3 regions of the Bradyrhizobium sp. USDA 4516 genome follow, and region 2 is predicted to be linked to each of the others. Evidence: riboswitches for the same ligand, from Rfam matches in the RefSeq annotation. Region 2 holds a riboswitch; each other region holds the start of a gene.
What was found. Region 2 has a riboswitch for cobalamin ahead of ACVI1L_RS28835 (DUF1636 family protein). Riboswitches for the same ligand answer to the same signal wherever they lie in the genome.
Positions count from the first base shown of each region.

Region 1: linked by a shared signal. The riboswitch ahead of ACVI1L_RS25370 (HoxN/HupN/NixA family nickel/cobalt transporter) and the one ahead of ACVI1L_RS28835 (DUF1636 family protein) in region 2 are both predicted to bind cobalamin.
Region 3: linked by a shared signal. The riboswitch ahead of ACVI1L_RS09050 (TonB-dependent receptor) and the one ahead of ACVI1L_RS28835 (DUF1636 family protein) in region 2 are both predicted to bind cobalamin.

Region 1 covers NZ_JBSRXT010000001.1:5,546,090-5,553,840, forward strand. The annotation lists gene cysD (sulfate adenylyltransferase subunit CysD) at 1-492, shown strand, start outside; gene cysN (sulfate adenylyltransferase subunit CysN) at 492-2,378, shown strand; gene ACVI1L_RS25365 (hypothetical protein) at 2,488-2,685, shown strand; cobalamin riboswitch at 2,877-3,076, shown strand; gene ACVI1L_RS25370 (HoxN/HupN/NixA family nickel/cobalt transporter) at 3,481-3,894, shown strand; gene ACVI1L_RS25375 (HoxN/HupN/NixA family nickel/cobalt transporter) at 3,888-4,532, shown strand; gene ACVI1L_RS25380 (FAD-dependent oxidoreductase) at 5,938-7,527, shown strand; gene ACVI1L_RS25385 (hypothetical protein) at 7,527-7,751, shown strand, end outside.
Region 2 covers NZ_JBSRXT010000001.1:6,334,812-6,342,562, forward strand. The annotation lists gene cbiB (adenosylcobinamide-phosphate synthase CbiB) at 1-664, shown strand, start outside; gene cobD (threonine-phosphate decarboxylase CobD) at 676-1,641, shown strand; gene ACVI1L_RS28825 (cobyric acid synthase) at 1,823-3,271, opposite strand; gene cobO (cob(I)yrinic acid a,c-diamide adenosyltransferase) at 3,283-3,936, opposite strand; cobalamin riboswitch at 3,973-4,184, shown strand; gene ACVI1L_RS28835 (DUF1636 family protein) at 4,279-4,653, shown strand; gene cobW (cobalamin biosynthesis protein CobW) at 4,650-5,684, shown strand; gene cobN (cobaltochelatase subunit CobN) at 5,684-7,751, shown strand, end outside.
Region 3 covers NZ_JBSRXT010000001.1:1,923,131-1,930,881, forward strand. The annotation lists gene gspD (type II secretion system secretin GspD) at 1-1,318, shown strand, start outside; gene ACVI1L_RS09040 (tetratricopeptide repeat protein) at 1,395-1,868, shown strand; gene ACVI1L_RS09045 (PepSY domain-containing protein) at 1,876-3,375, opposite strand; gene ACVI1L_RS09050 (TonB-dependent receptor) at 3,378-5,651, opposite strand; cobalamin riboswitch at 5,757-5,951, opposite strand; gene ACVI1L_RS09055 (CobW family GTP-binding protein) at 6,180-7,109, opposite strand; gene ACVI1L_RS09060 (amidohydrolase family protein) at 7,111-7,751, opposite strand, start outside.

The sequences.
Region 1 (7,751 bases), 790 kb from region 2:
GAAAAGAGCCGCGCCAAGGAACGGATACTGTCCTTCCGTTCGGCCGGACACGTATGGGACCCCCGCAACCAGCGGCCGGAGCTCTGGAGCTTGTTCAACACGCGGATACGCCAGGGCGAAAGCATGCGCGTGTTTGCGATGTCAAACTGGACCGAGCTGGACGTCTGGGAATATATCATGCTCGAAAAAATCCCGGTCGTCCCGCTCTACTTCGCAAAGCAAAGACCGACGGTGTGCCGAAATGGCGCGACGATCATGGTCGACGACAGGCGATTGCCACTCAACTGCGATGAGACGCCGCAAATGCGCATGATCCGCTTTCGTACGCTGGGATGTTATCCTTTGAGCGGAGCCATTGAATCCGATGCGACGACGATCGAGGACGTGGTCGTAGAAATGCAGACAGCGACGGTGTCGGAGCGTCAGGGACGCCTGATTGATACGGATGAAGCCGCTTCGATGGAGAAGAAGAAGCGGGAAGGTTACTTCTGATGACTTCCATAGCAATGTCGAAACCTGTCCACCCTAGTGCAAGGGACCAGCTGCGATTCATAACATGCGGCTCGGTGGACGACGGAAAATCGACCCTGATCGGCCGGTTGCTGCACGACAGCAAGATGATCTACCAAGATCAGCTCACGGCGGTGAAACGCGACAGCATCAGGCACGGCGGCGCCGACATCAACTTCGCGCTGCTCGTGGACGGGCTCGAGGCTGAACGGGAGCAGGGCATCACGATCGACGTCGCCTATCGCTTCTTCACGACGCCGCGGCGCTCTTTCATGGTGGCTGACACTCCCGGTCACGAGCAATACACCCGCAACATGGCAACCGGCGCCTCGAATGCGCAGCTCGCAATCATCCTGATCGATGCCCGCAAGGGCGTGTTGGTTCAGACCCGCCGCCACTCCTTCATCTGTTCGCTACTTGGCATTCGCCACGTCGTGCTGGCAGTGAACAAGATCGACCTTGTCGCATACAGCAAGGTTGCTTTCGATCGGATCGTCACCAGCTATCTGGCCTTTGCCGCCGGCCTTGGCTTTAGCTCGATTGTTCCGATCCCGATCTCTGCCCGCCACGGCGACAACGTCGTTGACCGGTCCGCTCATACCAAGTGGTATCATGGTCCATGTCTGATGGAGCATTTGGAGAGCATCGATATCCAGTCCGACACTGCAAGCCAGGCCTTCCGCTTTCCGGTCCAATGGGTGAACCGGCCCGACACGGATTTTCGCGGCTACGCCGGATCGGTGGCTTCCGGCACGATCTCGGCAGGCGACGAGATCGTTGTCGCCGCGTCCGGACGGACCACCCGCATCAAGCGGATCGTGACCCGGGACGGCGACCTTGTCGACGCCGAAGCCGGCGATGCCGTCACCATTACGCTGGAAGACGAGATCGATATCGGCCGTGGCGATCTTCTGTCGCGGCCAACCGAACGCCCCTGCGTCGCCGACCAATTCGCTGCTTATCTGATCTGGATGGACAACGAGCCGCTCGCTCCCGGACGAAATTACATCCTGCGGATTGGCTCGCAGACGGTCGCCGGCAGCATTACCACGATCAGGCATCGGATCGATGTCAATACATGTGAGCACCTGGCTGCCGAGACGCTTTCTCTCAATGAGATCGCGTTCTGCAATGTTGCGACCGCACTGCCCGCCGCATTCGATCCTTACGACGTCAATCGGAAAACCGGATCGTTTATCGTCATTGATCGTTATACCAATCGTACGGTTGGCGCCGGTATGATTGCGTTTCCGCTGCGGCGGGCCACCAATGTTCCCTGGCAGGCGCTTTCGGTGGGCAGGAGTGAGCGCGCCGCGCTCAAGGATCAGAAGCCTTGCGTCGTCTGGTTCACCGGTCTGTCTGGCGCGGGAAAGTCGACGATCGCCAACATGGTTGATCAGAAGCTGCTCGCAATGTCGCGACATGCCATGCTGCTAGATGGTGACGACCTCCGGAACGGATTGAACGCGGACCTAGGCTTCTCGAAGGCTGAGCGGGAGGAGAACATTCGGCGCGTCGGACACGTTGCCAAGTTGATGCTGGACAGCGGCTTGATCGTGATCTGCTCGTTCATCTCCCCCTACAGGTCCGAGCGAGATATGGTTCGCAGCCTGATTGGCAAGGACGAGTTCATCGAAGTCTTTGTCGATACGCCAATCGAGGAATGCGCAAGGCGGGATCCAAAAGGTCTCTACTCAAAGGCTAAAGCCGGTGAGATCAAGAACTTCACAGGCATCGATGCGTCCTACGAAGCGCCGATAAGGCCGGAAATTCATCTCAGGACGATGGAGCAGGCCCCAGAGCAAGCAGCGGAAGCCGTCGTCGGCGCCGTGATGGCGCGCGCACTCCTCTGCGATGAGCGGCGATAAACCTGTCGCTTCTTCCTCGCGGATGCCGCTTACCTGCCTACTGGTCTGGCGATGGCGACTCGGGTTAACTGGGAGCATCGATCGGATTCGCCGATGCTAAAGGATTAAGATGGTTGCATCCACTCGTCGATTGCCCGCTTCCGGTTATGTGCTCGAAGTCGACGGTCAATTGAAAACCGAATTCGCGACAAGAGACGGCGCCTGGGCAGGAGCGCAAGAGCTTAAGAAGCGCCGTCCCATGCTCCAGGTCCGGGTCTATGACGCCATGACCAAGGACAGAGAGGAAGTCAGCCTTCCAGTCGCCTGAGTGTTTCAACCGCAGTGTGTCTGCGCGAGCGGCGAGCGCCGCGCCGAGTTCTTGAGCAACAGAGCCGCAGTGTCTTGACGCCTTCGATCTCGTCCGCAATCCGAGGTTGAGGAGCAAAGTTACCGCTTTTTCCTGAGCTGCGGTGTCGCACGAAGTTCGCCAACGATTACTTGACACGCCCTCTGAAGCCATTTCGCTTTGTCATCGGTAGTGTTCGAAAGGCTATTCAAGGGCGTTCGGCGGGTCCTGCCTGGCCCATGCCGGAGCTGTCCGACGCAACTGTAAGCGGCGAGGCGATGACCATTTCGTGCCACTGGGATTCGCGATCCTGAGAAGGTGGCCAAGAGCCGCGAACTCCAGCCAGGAAACCTGCTACCAGCCGTTGCCGTGCGCAAATGCGTCGGACGGGGTGCTCTGAGGCATTGGTTGGCCCGTTAAACTCGACTACGGCTCAGATCGAGGTTGCAACGTCAATGCGGCGGCGCAATCGCGCGACAACGAGCTGACGGCAGGATAGAAGCCGCACGAAGCGGTCCAGCACGTTAGCCCAGCAGAGCGGCACGAAAACTGCACCGCGAAGGGGGACCAGCCCTGAGAAGTAGGAAATGCCACTCAACTCCACTGCCGTTGCGACCAGCGCAATTGTCTCGTGCCGCGAATGGGCATGATCATCGGACGCTGTATCCGTCGGTTCGTCTTCAGCCTGGCCGGACCGGCTTTGGCGTGCGCGGCGCTTATGCAAAGAGGGACGTTCGTGATCAAACTCATGCTTAGATGCGCTGCCGAAGCAAGATCATGTTCACATATCCAAAGCTTGCCATAGACGACGCATCGGCTGCCTCGCGGAGTCGAATCATCTCGCTCTATGCCTTCTTGTTGGCCATCAATTGCTTCGCCTGGACCTGGGCCATCGTGGCGCTGTCCGAGCGGCCGACGCTGCTGGCGACAGCAGTGCTGGCCTATGTGCTCGGCCTTCGGCACGTCGTCGATGCTGATCATATCGCGACCATCGACAATGTTGTTCGCAAGCTGATGCAGGATGGCCGACATCCCCTCGCGGTCGGACTTTTCTTCGCCTTTGGCCATTCCTTGTCGGTTGGAGTGGCGGTCGCCGCGATTGCAGCTGCAGCGCTCGCGCTGCAAAGCGGTTTCCAGGAGTTTCGCTTGGCAGTACCATCGGCACCGGTGCATCGGCCTTCTTCTTGCTGACGATTGCCGCCATCAACCTTGTGATCCTACGGGATGTCTGGCGGAGCTTTCAGCGTGCGCGGCGTGGCGAACACGTCCGAGAGCATGAGTTCGATCTGCTTCTGTCCGGTCGTGGCTTGCTGTCCCGACTCTTGCGCCCGCTGTTTCGCATGGTGACGGCGAGCTGGCAGATGTTCGCGATCGGTCTGTTTTTCGGCCTCGGATTCGATACCGCGACGGAAATCAGCCTTTTCACCGTCGCAGCCGGGCAGGTTTCGGGAGGGCTGGACTTCAGTACGGTGATGATATTTCCGGCTCTCTTCACCGCAGGCATGATGCTCGTCGATACGACCGACAGCGTCTTGATGGTCGGCGCGTATGGCTGGGCTTTCCTCAATCCGATCCGCAAGATCTGGTACAATCTGACCATTACGGCCATCTCAGTCGTCGTGGCGCTGCTGATCGGCGGCATTGAGGCACTCGGCCTGCTCGCCAACAAATTGGCGCTTGAAGGCACTTTCTGGAGCGCGGTGGACGATCTCAACGGGAGCTTCGCCAATTTCGGCTATCTGGTGGTCGGCATCTTCCTGGTCAGTTGGGCGCTGTCATTTGCGATCTATCGCTGGCAAGGACTCGAAGAGCCGCTCAAGCCGGGGTGAGCTCATACAACCAGATGAGCTTCGGGGCGCGGAAGCTTGCAGGCTTATGCGCGCCCGATGCGCGAAAGCATCTCGGTCGACGAGTCCCCGCTCGTTGTGATATGGCACGGGAGCTCCTGCATGATTCATCTCTTCTGTCTCGGGCTTGACAGTTTTGTGGGAACAGGATTGTCGCCACAAGCGGGGCTAAACTGAGCCGCACCAGGTCTGGCGGATGCCATTTGGCTTAACGAATGACATAGCCATTCCGCATGGTTGATAGCAGAGATCATGACTGATGGCTCCGGAGCGCAGGGGTACCGGTACAAACGACATCAGACGGAGGCGCGTTCCAAAGCACAGCAAAGTGGACGGTTGGATCGCGACGGTCGTCATCGTGAAAATGGCTACGACAAACGGCTTCACGCACACAAGCTGCGTGACTGGTGTCGCCGGCGCGACCGAGGCCGTGGGCTGACCAAGAAGGCGGGCGAGCCAATGCCGCAATCTTCAGCTGTACAATGCAAGAGGGCAACTGCGACGGTCCGCGTTCGGCCGACGCGACTATCGTTGCACATGATGGACAAGATCGAGCTAATTATCGCCCGTCTTCGGCGTCATTAGCTCCGTGCGTCTGACATCGAACAATGTCGGGTTCAATACCACCGGTCCAAAAGCGACGTCGAAAATAACCGATTGCAGGCGTTCAAAACTGCATTTGCGCTCCATGGCCAAGCGCGGTTAGTCCCGGCGCTCCACTGGTTCGCTGTGTCCGCAATCGTCGGCGGAGTGGCTTGGTCGTGGGACTAGAACCAGAAACTGCTGATCTTGAGCTTGAGAGTCGCCAATGAAAGAGCGCCAACACCTCTGAGGACATCAGTCATCGTCTGGCCTACCGCACATCTGGGGTGGTCCGCTTCTCCGCCTTCGATGTCGTGAAATGTTGGCATCGCTCTTGCTGGTGTACAACAGACTCAGTCGAATACTTAAGAAGTCGCTCAAGGGCTCGTGTCGCGTGATCAACTGCTTCGTTTTCCGTCGAACGGCTATACATGTCCGGCAAGCGCCTCGAGGAACGAACGTCCGCGGCTTCGACGCATCGAGCTCTAATCGATGGCTCGCGAATCGCCGCCAGAGGTGAGCGGACGTCGGTTCATCAACACAGGTGTACTGACCAGCTTCCTGTATTTGAAGCGACCGCGGATCGGCCTGCCCGCCTCAGGGGCTGCGGATGGATAGCTATGATTGTTTCATCGACGACGATCGACGCGGTACAGGACCAATGGGGATGGAGATAATCGAAGACGATCTCGCAGGCGCACCGCGGCAGCGCCACCAGTCTGCAGTGCAACGCGTGCACTTTCTTGAAACTGATCGCAGGAGCCGTTTCCCTTCGCCAACGAAGTCAGCGGCTGGGTGAGCGCGGGTGCAGAACGAATCTGTAATCAGGCGGCGTGATCTGCTGGCGCTGATTGGCACCATTGCCGGCAGTTCGGCGATGTATCACGCGATGACGAGCCTCGGCTTCGCGTCCGAATCCGCCTACAAGGGGCCGCTGAAGCTCGCAGGCGATGTGAAGGGCGCCTCGGTGCTGATTCTCGGCGCGGGGCTTGCCGGGATGACGGCGGCGCTGGAGCTGCGCAAGGCCGGCTACAAGGTCCAGATCCTCGAATTCAACAGCCGCGCCGGCGGTCGCAACTGGTCGATCCGTGGCGGTGACAGTTTTACGGAGCTCGGCGGTTTCAAACAGGCCTGTCAGTTCGAGCAGGGGCTCTATCTCAATCCCGGCCCGTGGCGGATTCCCTATCACCACCGTGCGCTGCTCGATTACTGCCGCCGGCTCAATGTGACGCTGGAACCCTTCATCCAGCTCAACCACAATGCCTTTCTGCACGCGACGCGGGCATTCGGCGGCAAGCCGCAGCGCTTTCGCAGCATCAAGGCGGATTTCCAGGGCGGCGTGGCGGAGTTGCTGGCGAAAGTCAGCCAGCAGGGCAGGCTCGACGACTTCGTCAGCACGGAAGATCAGGAGATCCTGCTGCAGGCGCTGCGCGACTGGGGCGCGCTCGATCGCGACTACAAGTACAACGCCAACCTCGTCTCCGCCGAGTTCCGCGGTTATGCCCGCGATCCCGGCGGCGGCTTGATGCCCGATCCATTGCCCAGCGATCCGGTCTCGCTGCAGGAGCTGTTACGATCGCGGATATGGCGTTATCTGCAAGGCTTTGCGCGCTACGATTTCCAGACCACCATGTTCCAGCCGGTCGGCGGCATGGACATGATCGGCAAGGCGTTCGCACGCGAGGTCGGCGATCTGATCCGCACTAACGCCAAGGTGACGCAGATCCAGCAGAGCAGCTCCCGCGTCACCGTGAGCTATGTCGACACGACCAGTCCATCCGTCGTGCAGCAGGCGACCGCCGACTGGTGCATCTGCACCATTCCGCTGTCGATCCTGAGCCAGTTGCCGATCGATGTCGGCCGGCCGATGAAGAGTGCGATCGATTCCGTGCCCTACGTCGCCTCCGTGAAGATCGGCCTGCAGTTCAAACGCCGCTTCTGGGAAGAGGACGAGGCGATCTATGGCGGCATCAGCTACACCGACCTGCCGATCCAGCAGATCGCCTATCCGAATACTGGCTTCAACAGTGGCGGTCGCGGCATCCTGCTCGGCGCTTACATGCATGGGGGCGCCAATTCGTTCGAGTTCACCGCCATGCCGCCGGCCGAGCGGGTCGCTAGTGCGGTCGAGTTCGGTGCCGCAATCCATCCGCAATACAGGAAGGAATTCGAGCACGGCGTCGCGGTGGCCTGGCATCGCGTGCCGTTCACGCTCGGCTGCGCCGGCCAGTGGACCGAGGCCGCCCGCGCGCAGCACTACCGCAATCTGTGCCAGATCGACGGCCGCATCGCGCTGGCGGGCGAGCACGCCTCGCAGCTGCCATGGCAGGAGGGAGCGATTCTGTCGGCGCTCGACGCCATTACCCGATTGCACGAACGCGTGGTGAAGACGTGATGATGAGGGCAGGCACAGCTGTCGTCGCTGCGCTGGCGCTGCTGCCGGCAAGCGCGACCCTTGGAGAGGTCAACGCCACGGGCAAGTGCAGCTTCTCCTCGGACTGTGGATTTTTAACCAGCGATGAAGCTGTCGACCTGCCTGCGGACCTGGAGAGGCGCTGGGTCGGCGATGGCTACGACCGGCGTCCGCCAGGGAGCCTTGCTTGCCAATGTGACGTCAAC
Region 2 (7,751 bases):
CCTGGCGTGGCCGCTGGTTGCCGTGCGCTCGCTGCATGACCATGTCGCCGCGGTGGCAAGTCCCTTGGTATCCGGCGACATCACGGCCGCACGTTCGGCGGTCGCGCAGATTGTCGGGCGAGATCCGGCAACGCTCGACGACGTCGGCATCGCGCGCGCCACCATCGAGAGCCTCGCCGAGAATGCATCCGACGGCATCGTGGCGCCGGTGTTCTGGGGCGCGCTGTTCGGCCTGCCGGGAATCCTTGGCTACAAGGCGATCAACACGCTGGACTCCATGATCGGTCATCGCACCGAGCGGCACGAAGCCTTTGGCTGGGCAGCCGCCCGGATCGACGATCTCGCCAATCTCATTCCGGCGCGGTTGACGGGTGTTCTGTTCGTGCTGCTCGCGCCGAACCGTTCGCAGGCGTGGTCATGCATGTTGCGCGATGCGCGCCGGCATCGCTCGCCGAATGCCGGCTGGCCGGAAGCTGCGATGGCCGGCGCGCTCGGCGTGCGGCTCAGCGGTCCCCGCATCTATCACGGGCACGTCGCCGATGAGCCCTGGCTGAACGAGGGGGCGCGCGATCCGGCTGCCGCTGATGTCCTCACCGGGTTGAAACTCTATCGCTACGCCATGGTGCTGTTGGCTGCGGCGTTTGTCGCCCTGGCGCGGGCGTGAAGGTGCGGCGCATGCGTGAGCACGGCGGGAACCTTGATGTCGCCCGGCAGCGCTTCGGCGGCGCCGCGGACGACTGGATCGACCTGTCGACCGGGATCAATCGGGTGCCGTATCCCTTGGTCGATGTCGAGCCGCGGCAATGGAGCGCGTTGCCGTCGCGATCCGATCTTGAATCGCTGCACGACGCTGCGCGGCAGGCCTATGTCACCAAGGCGCCGATCGTGGCGATGGGTGGTGCGCAGGCCGCGATTCAGTTGCTGCCGCATCTGGCGCTCAAGGGGCGGGCGCGGATTCTGGCGCCGACCTACAATGAATATGCCGCGGTGTTGTCGGCCGCCGGCTGGGACGTCGCCGAGGTGTCCGATCTCGCCGCGCTGGCGGGAGCGGACATCGCCGTCGTCGTCAATCCGAACAATCCCGACGGACGACGCCATGACCGGCGCGAGTTGCTGGCACTGCTGCCGCGCGTTGGCCGGCTCGTCATCGACGAGAGTTTTGCGGACGCCGTTCCTGACCTGTCCCTTGCACCGGAAGCAGGACACGCGGGGCTGCTGATCCTGCGCTCATTCGGCAAGTTCTACGGACTTGCCGGCTTGCGCCTCGGCTTCGCGATCGGCAGCGAGGCGGACGTCGCCGCGCTTGCGGCGAGGGCGGGCCCATGGCCGGTTTCGGGAGCAGCAATCGCGATCGGGCGGCGCGCGTTGCTCGATCACGACTGGGCAACGGCGACGGCTGCGCGGCTCGCGGACGACTGCGTCAGGCTCGATGCAATAGCGCGATCGCAGGGCTGGACGCTGCTCGGTGGCACGTTGCTGTTCCGGCTCTACCAGACGGGCGATGCATTGGCTGCGCAGGAGAAACTTGCCCGTGCGCAGATCTGGTCGCGGGTCTTCCAGCAGAAACCGGGATGGCTGCGCCTCGGCTTGCCGGGAGGCGAGGCCGAGTGGTCGCGCCTTTCCGCCGTGTTGTCGCGCTGATTGCGACGGCGCTGCGCTCCCTCTCCCCGTTCTTACGGGGAGAGGGCTGGGGTGAGGGGCCGCATCCGCATATTCGGCGACAGCTGCGGTTGCGGAGACTCCCCCTCACCCGGAACGCATCTAGCGATGCGTTCCGACCTCTCCCCGCACGCGGGGCGAGGTGAGAAGGAATCATCTCGCTTTAACGCGCCAGCGCGAGCAGGCCTTCGACATCGAGATGGGTCTCGATGTGCCCGGCGAGCGCGTCGAGCGCGCTCTCGACCCTGGCGCCGTAAGTCTGATCCGCCGCGGGGATGTCGAGCTGTGCAAGGAACGCCTTGCGAAATTCATCCGAGGCGAACAGGCCGTGCAGATAGCTGCCGTGAACGCGCCCGTCTGCGGAGACCGCGCCCTCAGCCGTACCGTCGAGTGATGCAAAGGGCCGCGCGCGATCCGGCCCGTCGGTGCGCCCGATATGGATTTCATAGGCGCTGATCGGCTGGCTGGTCGCGGCATGCACCGCGCTGGAGCGCGTCAGCGTCTTCTGTTCGGTCATGGTGGTTGCGACATCGAGCAGCCCGAGCCCGCGCGTTTCGCCGGCAGGACCTTCGATCCCATCGGGGTCGGCGACGCTGTGTCCTAGCATCTGGTATCCGCCGCACAGGCCGAGGACATGGCCGCCGCGGCGATGATGCGCGAGGAGGTCGATGTCCCAGCCCTGCGCGCGCAGGAAGGCGAGATCGCCGCGGGTCGATTTCGAGCCGGGCAGGATGACGAGCTTCGCATCACCCGGGATGGCTTCGCCCGGACGTACCATCACGAGATCGACGCCGGGCTCGAGCTTCAGCGGATCGAGGTCGTCGAAATTGGCAATCCGCGACAGCGCAAGGAACGCGATCTTGCACTGGCCGGGCTTGCGCGCCTCGCCGAGCCCGAGCGCATCTTCGGCCGGAAGTTCGCCGGCGCGGACGAACCAGGGCAGCACGCCAAAGCCGCGCCACGCCGTGCGTTCTTCGATCAGGCGATAGCCGTCGTCGAACAATGTCGGATCGCCGCGGAATTTGTTGATGACAAAGCCCTGGATCATCGCGGCATCATCAGGGTCGATCACCGTCTTGATGCCGACGAGCTGCGCGATCACGCCGCCGCGGTCGATGTCGCCGACCAGCACCACGGGCACGTCTGCTTTGCGCGCAAATCCCATATTGGCGATATCGGCTTTGCGTAAGTTGACCTCGGCGGGACTGCCGGCGCCCTCGACCAGCACCAGATCGGCGCGCTGCTTCAGGCGCGCAAAACTCTCCAGCACCGCGCCCATCAGCGATGGTTTCATGCCGGCATATTCGCGCGCGCGTGCGGTGGCGATCCGTTTGCCGTGCACGATGACCTGGGCGCCGACATCGGTCTCGGGCTTCAGCAGCACCGGGTTCATGTCGGTGTGCGGCTCGACGCCGGCGGCGAGCGCCTGCAACGCCTGCGCGCGGCCGATCTCGCCGCCATCGACGGTCACGGCGGCGTTGTTCGACATGTTCTGCGGCTTGAACGGCAGCACGCGCAGGCCGCGCCGTCTGGCGGCGCGGGCGAGGCCGGCGACGATGAGCGATTTGCCCACGTCCGAGCCGGCTCCCTGGATCATCAATGCGCGCGCCATCGTGATGCCCGTCAGAACTCGACGCCCGGCTGGGCCTTGATGCCGGAGCGGAACGGATGCTTTACCAGCGTCATCTCGGTGACGAGATCGGCAATCTCGATCAGCTCCTCCTTGGCGTTGCGCCCGGTGAGCACGACATGGGTCATCGGCGGCTTCGACGTGGTCAGGAAGTCGACGACATCGGCGATCGCAAGGTAATCGTAGCGTAGCGCGATGTTGATCTCGTCGAGCACGACCATGCGCAGGCTCGGGTCTGCGATCAGCTGCTTGGCCTTTTCCCAGCCGGCTTGCGCTGCCGCGATGTCGCGGGCGCGATCCTGCGTCTCCCAGGTAAAGCCTTCGCCCATGGCGTGAAATTGACAGAGATCGCCGAAATGCCCGGTGAGCAGGCGGCGCTCGCCGGTATCCCAGGCGCCCTTGATGAACTGCACCACGGCGCAGGGAAAGCCGTGCGCCACACAGCGCACGATCATGCCGAACGCGGAGGACGATTTTCCTTTGCCGGCGCCGGTATGAACGATGATCAGGCCCTTTTCACCGCTCTTGGTCGCCATGATGCGGTCGCGGGCGGCCTTCTTTTTCGCCATCTTGTCCGCGTGGCGCGCATCCGGCGAAAGATCGGTGCCGAGGGCGCCGTCTTCAGCGTCCTTTCCATCAGAAGTCATCACATTCCTTCGGCTTGACAAGTGCGAGGCTTGGACGAATGGTGGTCCTGCGTTGGTTCCTGTCCTACGACAGGCGAAGAGGGAATGCGATAGGGCTCCGCTAAATCGGGCCCGAAGCGCAGCCGCCCCCGCGACCGTGACCGGAGAGATGCCCAAGCCACTGATTCCATACGGAGTCGGGAAGGTGGGCATCGAAGGGTAAAACCTGCTCCGCAAGCCGGGAGACCTGCCAACGCAGCATGTTGTGAAACCGGCGGACGGGGTGTTCCGCGACGGGGAACGAACCTGTCCAAAATCGGTTCGTGTGCCTCATCGCTTCCCGCTGTCAATCCAGGAAGGGCGATGAGCGTTACACTTCATGTCTGCATCACCTGCCGCGCCGGCCAGACGCCGGCGGAAGGTGAGCTCGCGCCCGGTGCACGCCTGCATGCCGCGCTTGTCGAGGCCGGCGTGCCTGATGACGTCAATCTGGTTCCCGTCGCATGCCTGTCGGCCTGCAGCCAGGGTTGCTCGGTCGCGCTCAGCGCGCCGGGGCGCTGGTCCTATGTCTACGGCCGACTGTCCGCTGATAATGCCGCGGATGTGATCGCCGGTGCCTCCGCCTATGCGGCGGCGCCCGACGGCATCGTGCCGTGGCGCAGCCGTCCGGAAATCTTCCGCAAGCAATCGCTCGCCCGCATTCCACCTCTTCCCGTCGTGCCGGAGGCCGCAGAATGACCACGCTCGCCAAAATTCCGGTCACCGTCGTGACCGGCTTTCTCGGCTCCGGCAAGACGACACTGATCCAGCATCTGATCCGCAATGCCAACGGCAAGAAGCTCGCGGTGCTGGTCAACGAATTCGGCAGCGAAGGCGTCGACGGCGACATCCTGAAGTCGTGCGCCGACGCCAATTGTCCGGCCGAGAACATCGTCGAACTCGCCAATGGCTGTATCTGCTGCACCGTCGCCGACGATTTCATCCCGGCGATGGAGCAGTTGCTGGCGCGGAACGTGAAGCCCGATCACATCGTGATCGAAACTTCCGGGCTCGCGCTGCCGAAGCCGCTGCTGAAAGCGTTCGACTGGCCGGAGATCCGTTCGCGGATCACGGTCGACGGCGTGATCGCGCTCGCCGACGCCGAGGCCGTCGCCGCCGGCCGTTTTGCGCCTGATCCGGCCGCGGTGGATGCGCAGCGTGCGGCGGATGACAATCTCGACCACGAGACGCCGCTGTCGGAAGTGTTCGAGGACCAGATCGCATGTGCCGATATCGTGCTGCTGACCAAGGCGGACCTCGCGGGGGCGGAGGGGATCAAGGCAGCGAAAGAGGTGATCGCGGCCGAGATGCCGCGCGAGGTGCCGATGTTGCCCGTCGTCGACGGCACGATCGACGCGCGCGTGATCCTCGGGCTCGGGGCGGCGGCGGAAAGCGATCTCGCGGCGCGGCCGTCGCATCACGATGGCGAGGAGGAACACGAGCACGACGATTTCAATTCCGTCGTGATCGATCTTCCGGAAGTTTCGGATGTCGACGCGCTGGTCGCCTCGATCAAGGGGCTGGCGCGCGAGCAGAACGTGCTGCGCGCCAAGGGCTACATCGCGGTCGAAGGCAAGCCGATGCGGCTGTTGGTGCAATCGGTCGGCGAGCGGGTGCGGCATCAGTTCGACATGCCCTGGGGCGCCCGGGCGCGGCAGTCGAAGCTCGTCGTGATCGGCGAACATGCCGACATCGATGAAGCCGCGATCAGGGCACGGCTTGGTGTCTGATGCACGTCGTCTTCCGCGAGAGCCGCGGCCTTGAGGAGACCGCGACGCCAAGGGACCTCGGCCAGGATCCGGCCGATCTCGTGGTGTTGTCGTTTTCCGACAGCGATCTTGCTGCCTTCGCGGCCGGCTGGCGGCGCGGCCGTGCTGCGCTGCCGTCGCTGCGGCTCGCCAATCTCGCGGAGCTGCGCCATCCGCTGTCGGTCGATACCTATATCGAGCGGACGCTCTCGCACGCCCGCGGCATTCTGGTGCGGCTGATCGGCGGCGAGCCCTATTGGTCATACGGGCTGGCCGCGGTGCATCGGCTGGCGAAGGAGCGCGGCATTGCCCTGGTGGTGCTGCCGGCGGATGGCCGCGACGATCTGCGGCTCGATGAATTCTCGACCTTGCCGGTCTCGACGCTGCGCCGTCTGAAGGTGCTGTGCGACAAGGGCGGCCCGGTTGCCGCGCAGGCCGTGATCGCGCAACTGGCGCTGGCGTCCGGACTCTATGCCGGGCCGGTGGTCGGCGAGATCGATCTTCCCGAGATCGGCGTCTACGATTCCCGGCGCGGTGCCATCACGGCGTTGCCGGCACCGGACGGCCGGCCGCGCGTGCTGGTGACGTTCTATCGTTCCTACCTCGCGGCAGGCGATACGGCGCCGGTCGATGCATTGATCGATGCATTGCGTGAGAGGGGCTTTGATGCCCACGGTGTGTTCGTCACCTCGCTGAAGGCGGCGGGCGTGGCCGATTGGCTGCGCGCTCAGTTTGCGCAATGCGCTCCAGCGGCGATCGTCAATGCGACCGCGTTTTCCGCGGCCGGTGACGACGGCACGACGCCGTTCGACGCTGCATCATGCCCGGTGTTCCAGGTCGCGCTGTCGACCGCGCGGCGCGAGGATTGGGCCTTGTCGCTCCGCGGGCTCTCGCCCGGCGATCTCGCGATGCATGTGGTGCTGCCGGAGGTCGACGGCCGCCTGTTCACAGGGGTCGTGAGCTTCAAATCGCCTGGTGAGCGCGATCTTGAGCTGCAATTCGCGCATCTTGCGCATCGACCGGATGCCGAGCGCGTCGCTGCAGTTGCCGCACGCGTGGCCGCCTGGCATCGGCTTGCCAGCAAGCCGGCACAGGAGAAGCGGCTCGCGCTGGTGCTCTCGAACTATCCCGGCCGCCCGCATCAGATCGCGCATGCCGTCGGCCTCGATGCGCTTGCCTCGGTCGGGGCGATGCTGGCTGATCTCGCGGGCGCGGGATTTGACCTTGAGCCGGTGGAGTCACTGGGCGACATTCTTTTGCGCAGGAATTTGACGTGGAACGTCGCCGACTATCGTGCGGCGCTTTCCGGCCTTCCCGAGCTGCTGCAGGGCGATCTCAGCCGCGCATGGGGCGCGCCGGAAGATGATCCCGATTGCCGTGACGGCGCATTTCATTTCGCGGCGATCTGCTGCGGCAAATCGGTCATCGCCGTTCAGCCGGAGCGCGGTGAGGTGGGACAGCGCGACGCCGACTATCACGATCTGGCGCGCACGCCGCGCCATGCCTATGTCGCGTTCTATCTGTGGCTCAGGCGGCAGGCCATCGATGCCGTCGTCCACATCGGCGCGCACGGAACGCTGGAATGGCTGCCCGGCAAGTCGGTTGCGCTGTCGCCCGCATGCTGGCCGGAGGCGCTGATCGGCGATCTGCCTGTTGTCTATCCCTTCATCGTCAACGATCCCGGCGAGGCGGCGCAGGCCAAGCGCCGGATCGGTGCCGTGACGATCGGTCATCTGCCGCCGCCACTGGCACAGGCCGCGGTCCCCAAAGGCTTGCGCAATCTTGAGCGCTTGCTCGATGAGTATTCGACCGCCGATGGTCTCGATCCGGCGCGCCGGCAGCGCCTGATCGCCGCGATCCGCGACGAAGCGCGCATCGCCGGGCTGGAGGACGATCTCGGTCTCGCCGCGTCGGTCTCCGCGGCCGAGGCCATTCCGCAGATCGATCGTTTCGTCTGCGACCTCAAGGAAAGCCAGTTCGGCGACGGCCTGCATGTGTTCGGGCAGGGCGCTTGCGGTGAGGCGGAGAAGGAGGCGTTGCTTGGTGCGC
Region 3 (7,751 bases), 4.4 Mb from region 2:
GGTCCTGACCGACATGTTCCTTGGCGGATCGTCTGGCAACCTGCTCGACAGTGCCGACAGCCAGCTCGCGCCCGGCTCCGGCACCTCGTCGACCTCGAGCGTCGCCGACCGTCTGTCGCTCAACAACAACAACGGCGCGAATTCAGGCATGAGCGGCTTCGCATCCCGCGGCACGTCGGGGACAGGCGCAACAGGCCAGGGCCTTGGCCAGGGATTCGGCGCCGGCGGGCAAGCGAACAATCCCAACAATCCGGGCCAGGGCAACAATGCCGCGCTGGATGCCGGACGCGGTGCCGGCGGCGGCAACGGGCAGCCCGTCATGCAGGACGTCCGGATCACGCCCGATGTCGTGAACAACAATCTCCTGATCTATGCCGACCAGGCCAACTACCGCATTATCGAGTCGACCCTGCTGCAGATCGACGAGCCGCAGCTCCAGGTCGCGATCGACGCGACGATCGCCGAGGTCACGCTCAACAACACCTTGTCCTATGGCGTGCAGACCTATCTCACCAGCCAGAACCTCGGCCTGAAGCCGAACACCGGCTCGATCCTCGGCACCCAGGCCACTTCCGCTCCCGCGACCACCACCGACGCGACCACCGGCGCGGTCTCGGTCGCGGGGTCGCTCACCAATGCCTTCATCAACCAGAGCTTCCCGGGCTTCAACTTCCTGATCGGAAATGCAACGCAGCCGAGCCTGATCCTGGATGCGCTGCACGCCGTCACCAGCGTCAAGGTGCTGTCCAATCCCTCGCTGGTGGTGATCAACAACCAGGTCGCGACCCTGCAGGTCGGCGACGTCGTCCCGGTCTCGACCGGCAGCGCGACGGTGCTGACCACGAGCAACACCGTCGTCAACACCATCGACTATCGCAACACCGGCATCATCCTGAAGGTCTCGCCACGCGTCAGCGTGAACGGCACCGTGCGGCTCGATGTCGAGCAGGAGATCAGCAACGTTCCCCAAAGCAGCGGCAGCACGGTCAACCTGACGCCGACCGTTTCGGAGCGACGGGTCAAGAGCCAGATCTCGGTGGCCAACGGTCAGACCGTGCTGCTGGCCGGCCTGATCAGCGAACAGCAGAGCGGCGCCCGCAACGCGCTTCCGGTGCTCGACCAGATTCCGGGCCTCGGTGACGCCTTCGGACATCAGAGCAACGGCACCCAGCGTACCGAGCTGATCATCTTCATCCGCCCGCAGATCATCCGCAACGGCTCCGACGCCCAGACTGTGGCCGAGGAGCTTCGATCGAAATTGCGCGGCAGCATCGCCACGACATCGACCAATGCGCCGATCACCACCAGCTATCACTGAGCCGGGCAGCAGGATGCGCCGCGTTCTCGCACAACGGACGGGCCTCTCGGCTTCGCTTGCGATCGCGCTTTGGGCGATGACCGCCTCTGTCGCGAGCGCCGACAGCGTCGCGCGCGGATCGGCCGCCTTCCATCGCGGCGACTATGTCCGGGCGGCTCGGGAGCTCGCGCCGGCCGCCGAGCGCGGCAATCCGCGCGCTCTCGGCATGCTCGGCTTCTTGTATGAGCACGGCTTCGGCGTGCCGCAGGCCTACGCAGCCGCCGCCGACTGCTACTATCGCGGCGCCGTGCAGGGCGACCCGTTCGCGCAGGCCCAGCTCGGCCTGATGTACGACAAGGGTCACGGCGTTCCGACGGATTTCGTGCTGGCCTACAAATGGCTCAATCTGGCCGCGGCCCGCTCGAACGGGCGGCAGCGCGATGCCTATCTCCGTTTCCGCGATGCGGTCGCATCCAAGCTCTCGACCTATGAGATCATCGCCGGTCAGCGGTTTGCACTGGAATGGGCCCCCGATCGGCCGGCGCCGGACGTGCACCTGACCGCCAAGTAATCGCGCCTTACGGGGGTGTGCGCACGAGGCCCGCCGACACGCGCCTGCCTCGTACCTTCCGCCGCCGCAACCGGCGCCACCCGATCACGATCCCGCTGATCGAGATAATCGTACCAGCCGCCGATAGCAGCCACACCACGACGTCGCGCGCCGGCCAGATGCGCAGCAGCAGCGGGACATCGAGGCTGTGCAGCGCGTTGAACAGCCAGCGGTAGGACCGGCGGCTGTCGTCGCTGCGCTCGAGGATCTCGCCGGTGACGGGGGAGATGTGCAGCCAGGTGCGGGCGGGATCGTCGAACCCGATCCGCAATACCGGAAGCTCGCGCGCCTGGTGCAGCGTGTACCAATAGGCGTCGGGTTCATCGAGCTGCCGCGCTGATGTCATCGCAGCGCCGGGCATTGCGTGTCGGGCGGCAGCGATGACCTCGTCGCGCGAGAGGGTCATCCGCGCACCGGTCACAGGATCGGCGATGCTGCGGCCGCCGTTGCCGTCGTCGAGCAACATTAACCGGTGTCCGCCGATCCAGACGAAGCGGGCCTCCACCGCAGGCATCGATGGCGACGACTGGAAGCCGGCGACGATGTCGGCCGTGTCATGGCCGCTATAGCCGATCGCGATCTCGCGGGTGACGCCGCGGCCGGAGAACGCGCCGCCGGGATTGAGCGACAGCCAGCCGCTAAACATCCAGGTCAAGACGCAGATGCCGCCGACCAGGCCGGCGATGTGATGCCAGGCCATCCAGCCGCGATAGGGCGAGACGGCGCCATCAGCGTAGCGGCGCATCAGCCGCAGGCGGAGGACGCCGATCCAGAAGCCGGTGACCGCGACGACAAGACAGACACCCGAGATCCACAGCACCACATCCCGCCACAGCGGGCCGTCCTTGCGCAACACGGTCGGATAGATCCAGTGCGGGATCGAGCCGAGCCAATTCCAGATCCGCTCGCAACGCGTGGTGTCGAGCGCGATCTCGCCGGTGCGCGAGGAAACATAGAGCTCGGTGCCATCGGCGTCGCCGAGACCGATCAGATAGAGCGGCCGCAACGGATCGAAGCGCGACGTGACTGACCATTGGTCGCGCGTGATCGTTTCGATCAAGCGAGGCTGCAAGGCATGCGGATGATGAGCGGCAATGGCCAGCGCCTGGTCCGGCGTGATCCGGTCAATCACGCTGCCGTCGGTCGCCGAAATGGTGATCGTCCCTCCCTTCCAGCCGGTCACCCGATAGACGGGCGTGTCGTCCATCATCGAAAGCCGCAGGTCACGCGGATAACGCTCGACACCTGCGATCGCCATCGCGCGATCAGGCGTGACCCGCACCTTGCTCCAGGGAATGACAGGAAGCGCGGCGAGGCGCTCGCTGTCGGTAAGGCGCGGAAAGGCCACGTACATCATGACAAGGCCGGAGATGAACCACATCGCGAACAGGAGACACGTCGCAATGCCGATCCAGCGATGGACGATATAGAGCCACCGCCGCCCGCGCCGGATCAGAGCGTTGCGCATGGTCAGAACTTCACGTTGACGGACAATTCGGCGGTACGCGGCATGCCTAGCAGCCACTGCCCGGTGCCGTTCGAGGTCACCGCGTAAGCCTTGTCGAACAGGTTGTAGACGCGGAACGCGACCGTGGTGCGGTTATCCGGCTTCCACCTGACGCCGCCATTGACCACATTGTAGCCCGGACGCAGCTGGGTGTTGGCAAGATCGGAGTACATCGCACCGACGATCTGCACGCCGCCATAGACCGACCAGTTGGGCGCGAAATCCCAGGTCAGCCAGACATTCGAGACCTGCTGCGGCACGTTGACCGGGACATTGCCGTTGAAGCTGACGATCTTGCCGCCGACCACCTGGCTGTTGTTGTCGTATCTGGCGCGCAACAGCGCAAGATTGGCGTCGACGCGCCAGCCGTCGTTCAGCGCGAGCCCGATCGATCCTTCGACCCCGCGGGATGATTGCTGGCCGATCTGCAATGCCACGCCGCCGGTAGGGTTGCCGGGATCGGGAATCGTGAGCCCGGTCTTGACGATCTCGTAGGCAGCCAGCGTCCACTCGCCGCGGCCGCCCCAGAACGACTGCTTGACCCCGATCTCGGTCTGCTTGCCGGTCGCAAGCTGGAATGTCTTCTGCGTGGTCGACAGTGAGATCAGATTGCTGACCGGATCGACGCCGACCGCGTACTGGCCATAGAACGCGAGGTTCTTGATCGGCTCGTAAACGAGGCCCGCGCGCCAGCTAGTGCCCGATAGCGTCGTCTCAAAACTGTTTGCCGGCGTCTTGTAGTCGGTGCGGTCCACTTCGGGGCGATCATACCTGACCCCGGTCACCAGCGACAACTGATCGGTCAGCGAGAGCCGATCCTCGGCGAACAGCGCGTATTGATTGACGATCGCGTTGAAGCCCGGCGTGGTCGCCGTCGTCGTGGCGAAGAACGATCCGGGATCGAACACATAAGGATTGACCGACGACGCGCCGCCATAGGGCGAGTTGTTGGTATGGGTGAAGTCGATCCGGTTGACGTCGAACCCGGCGACGACCTGGTTCGCAAGGCCGAACACGTGGCCGCTGAAGGTCGTATCCATCCGGTTGCCGAGCTGCTTCTGGTCGTGGAAGATCTCGATATAGCTCGTGCGATCGATCAGCTGGGTCTTCGGATTCCAGGTGTAGTTCTCGATGTCGCGCCAGTGCCGCTCGCTGGTCAGGTAATACAGCGTGTTGTTGACCTTGATGCCGTCGGCGACGTCCCACTCGGTCTTGAACCGGGTCCAGCTGTCCTGATAGCGGATCGCGCTGTCCGCTGCATTGTAGTTCTTGAAGCGCAGCGCGTCCTGGATCGCGCCGTTGATCAGCGGCGTGCCGAAATAGCGCGACGGGCTGCGATCGCCGTAATCTTCCGAGAGCGTGAAGGCGAGATTGTCCGACGCCTGCACCCGCACGGCAGCGGAGACCACCGCGTTCGAGGTCTTGTCGCGATCGACCCAGCTGTCCGACATGTTGCCGGTGGCGTTGATGCGGTACGACACATTGGGATTGATCGGACCGGTGCTGTCCACCGAGAGCCGCCGCGTCATGTTGCTGTCGAGCGAAACCTCGGCCTCGTTATAGGGCGTGCTCTGCGGCTTCTTCGGAATCACGTTGATGACGCCGCCGATCGCGCCTTCGCCGTACAGCACCGAGGCCGGGCCGCGCAGCACTTCGATGCGCTGCGTCGACCAGGTGTCGTAGGGGAACGTCAGCGTGCCGGAGCCGATATAGAAGCGCGTGCCGTCATACAGCGTCATCACCGAGTTGCTGCCGGCAAAGCCGCGGGTGCTGAACGACAGGCCGCCATTGCCTGGCGCCGGCGTTGCGACGAACCCGGCCGCGTCCTGGGTGACGGCATCGAGCACATTATGCTGGCCGCGTTCAGCGATGGTCTGCGCCGTGATGATCTCGACGCTGGCCGGTGTCTGCAGCGGCGTCAGGTTGAGACGACTGCCGGTGCCGCCCTGCGTGGTGGCATTGAGCGTCGGCGATGCCGATCCCCGTACGCCCGACGCTGCGACGCGCGGCGTGTTGCCGGTTGTTGCGATCGTCGCGGGCCTCGGCCGCGCCGCGGCGGCCACGGCACGGCTTCGCGCCGCGGGCTTCGGCCTTGCCACAGCGGAAGGCGCGACCTCGATCGGATCGAGCCTGGTTGGTGGCGGTGTTTGTGCCGAGCCTTCGGCCGGCAACAGCGATGACAGGGAGCAGACGAGACCGAGGCGCCATTTGCGCGCAACGGGAGAGGACGGAGACATGAAAGGACTCGCGGTAACGTGGCACGTCACCGCGAACGCGGATGGCGCATTGCCGAAAAGGCAGTGCTCCGATCCCACCAGGACGCCCCCGCCCGATGTGCTCGCGTATGACCACGACTGACGGCAGGTCTCCTGGCTCACGGGTCATCGCCTGTCGACGCCTTCCCGGGCCGCTGGCCCAGTGGCAAATTGACGAAAGGCTCGCCGTTTACAGTTGCGGGGACAGCTGCGGCATTGGGGTTACCCTCGCACCGCATTCCCTTTTGATCCCCGAAGGGAACCGTCGGCAAAAACGATAGGTGGTGCCGGCAAGGCTGTCAATTCGATGCGATTGTCGCACACATGCTTTGCGAGATGCTGCGGCGGCGATGACACAGCGACGTCGAGGGCTGACGCCGAAAGGCAACCCGTCATCCTGAGGAGCGGGGCACGCGCGTCTCGAAGGATGCACGGCCCGGCTGGCGGCCGATTCATCCTTCGAGACGCCGCTTCGCGGCTCCTCAGGATGACGGGAAACGTAGGTTCGCGTCACTGAGCCTCGACGCATCCCTGCATCACCTCATCAATCTCCGCGCGCGACAGCGCACCCATCTCGGCGATGAACACGATGCGCGTGCGCGGCACGCCGGGCGACGGCACGCCGCCCGCAGCCAGGGTCGCCCGGCCGCCGGCGAGTTGAAGCACGGTCAGCCGCCCGGGCTGCTCCACCGTCTCGAACAATCCCTTCGCCCGCGCCAGCTTCGGCGCCAGTCTGCCGATCGCCTGCTGCAAGCGCGGCAGCACGACGGGCCGCTCCGAGGTCCAGCTCAGCGTGTCGAAGCGATCGGACGACGGCCGTCGCGGCGCGGTCTCGCGCGGCGCCGACACATGATCGAGGTCCGCTGGGAACAGCAGCGCGGCCGGCACCTCGCCATGCAAGGCATCGACCACCACGGCCGCCGGACGCACCGCGCGCACGGCGTCGCGGATCGCGGCGCACGCAGCGGCGTCAGTCAGATCGACCTTGCTCAGCGCCACCACATCCGCCGCCCGGAGCTGCGAGCGCAGCAGCGCATCGTTCAGCATCGCCGCAGGCTGCGTCGCGTCGACCACGCACAGCACGGTCTCCAGCGGCGCCTCCTTCCAGATCACGGGATCCATCAGGTTGCGCACGATGTCGGCGGGATCGGCGATCCCGCTGGTCTCGATCACGATGAATTCGGGACGCGGATCACGCCGCAGCAACGTGGCGAGCGTGCGCAGCAGGTCGCCCTCCAGCGTGCAGCAGATGCAGCCATTGCTCAGGCTGACCACGCCGTCGCTGGCGCCGGCGATCAGCTCGGCGTCGATATTGATCGCACCGAAATCGTTGACCACGGCGGCGATGCGCCGCCCTTGCGCATGCGCCAGCAGATGGTTGACGACCGTGGTCTTGCCCGCCCCGAGGAAGCCCGCGACCAGCAGGATCGGGACCGGCACCTCAGCCCCCCGTGATAGGCCGGCGCACCGGCCGGCCGGGACGCGCCGCGACATCGAGCACACCATCGCTGATCAGCGGCTGGCCGCTGACCACGAGATGCCGCACGCCCTCCGCCGGACGATTCATCGCCGAGAAGGTCGCGCGATCGCTCAGCGTCTCGTAGTCGAACACCACAACATCGGCGTCGGCGCCGACCTGCAGCCGGCCCTTGGCCCGCATCGCCGGCGTGCTCGCCGACAGGATCTCGGCCGGGATCAGCGCGCATTTGCGGATGCCCTCGAGCAGCGACACTTTCTTGCGCTCGCGCACCCATTCACGGATGAAGCGGGTGAAGCAGCCGGCCGAGCGCGGATGCGAGGTGGCATCGTCGGGCAGCGGCCAGGCGTCGCCGCTGTAGGGGCGGCCGTCCGACAGCGTCCACGGCATCGCGTCGGAGGCGATCGCGCCGCCCGGATACAGCACCGCCATATCGAGCAGATCGCGATGATGCGCGTTGTTCTCGATGTCGAGCACATGCCACAGCACCAAGGTCGAGGGCTCTTCGGCCTGTGCCGCCAGCAATTCCTCGCGGCTGCCGAAGCGGTGACCGTCGGTCACGCGCTGCACCGAATCGTAGCCGAGGCCGTTGCGCTCCTCGAATT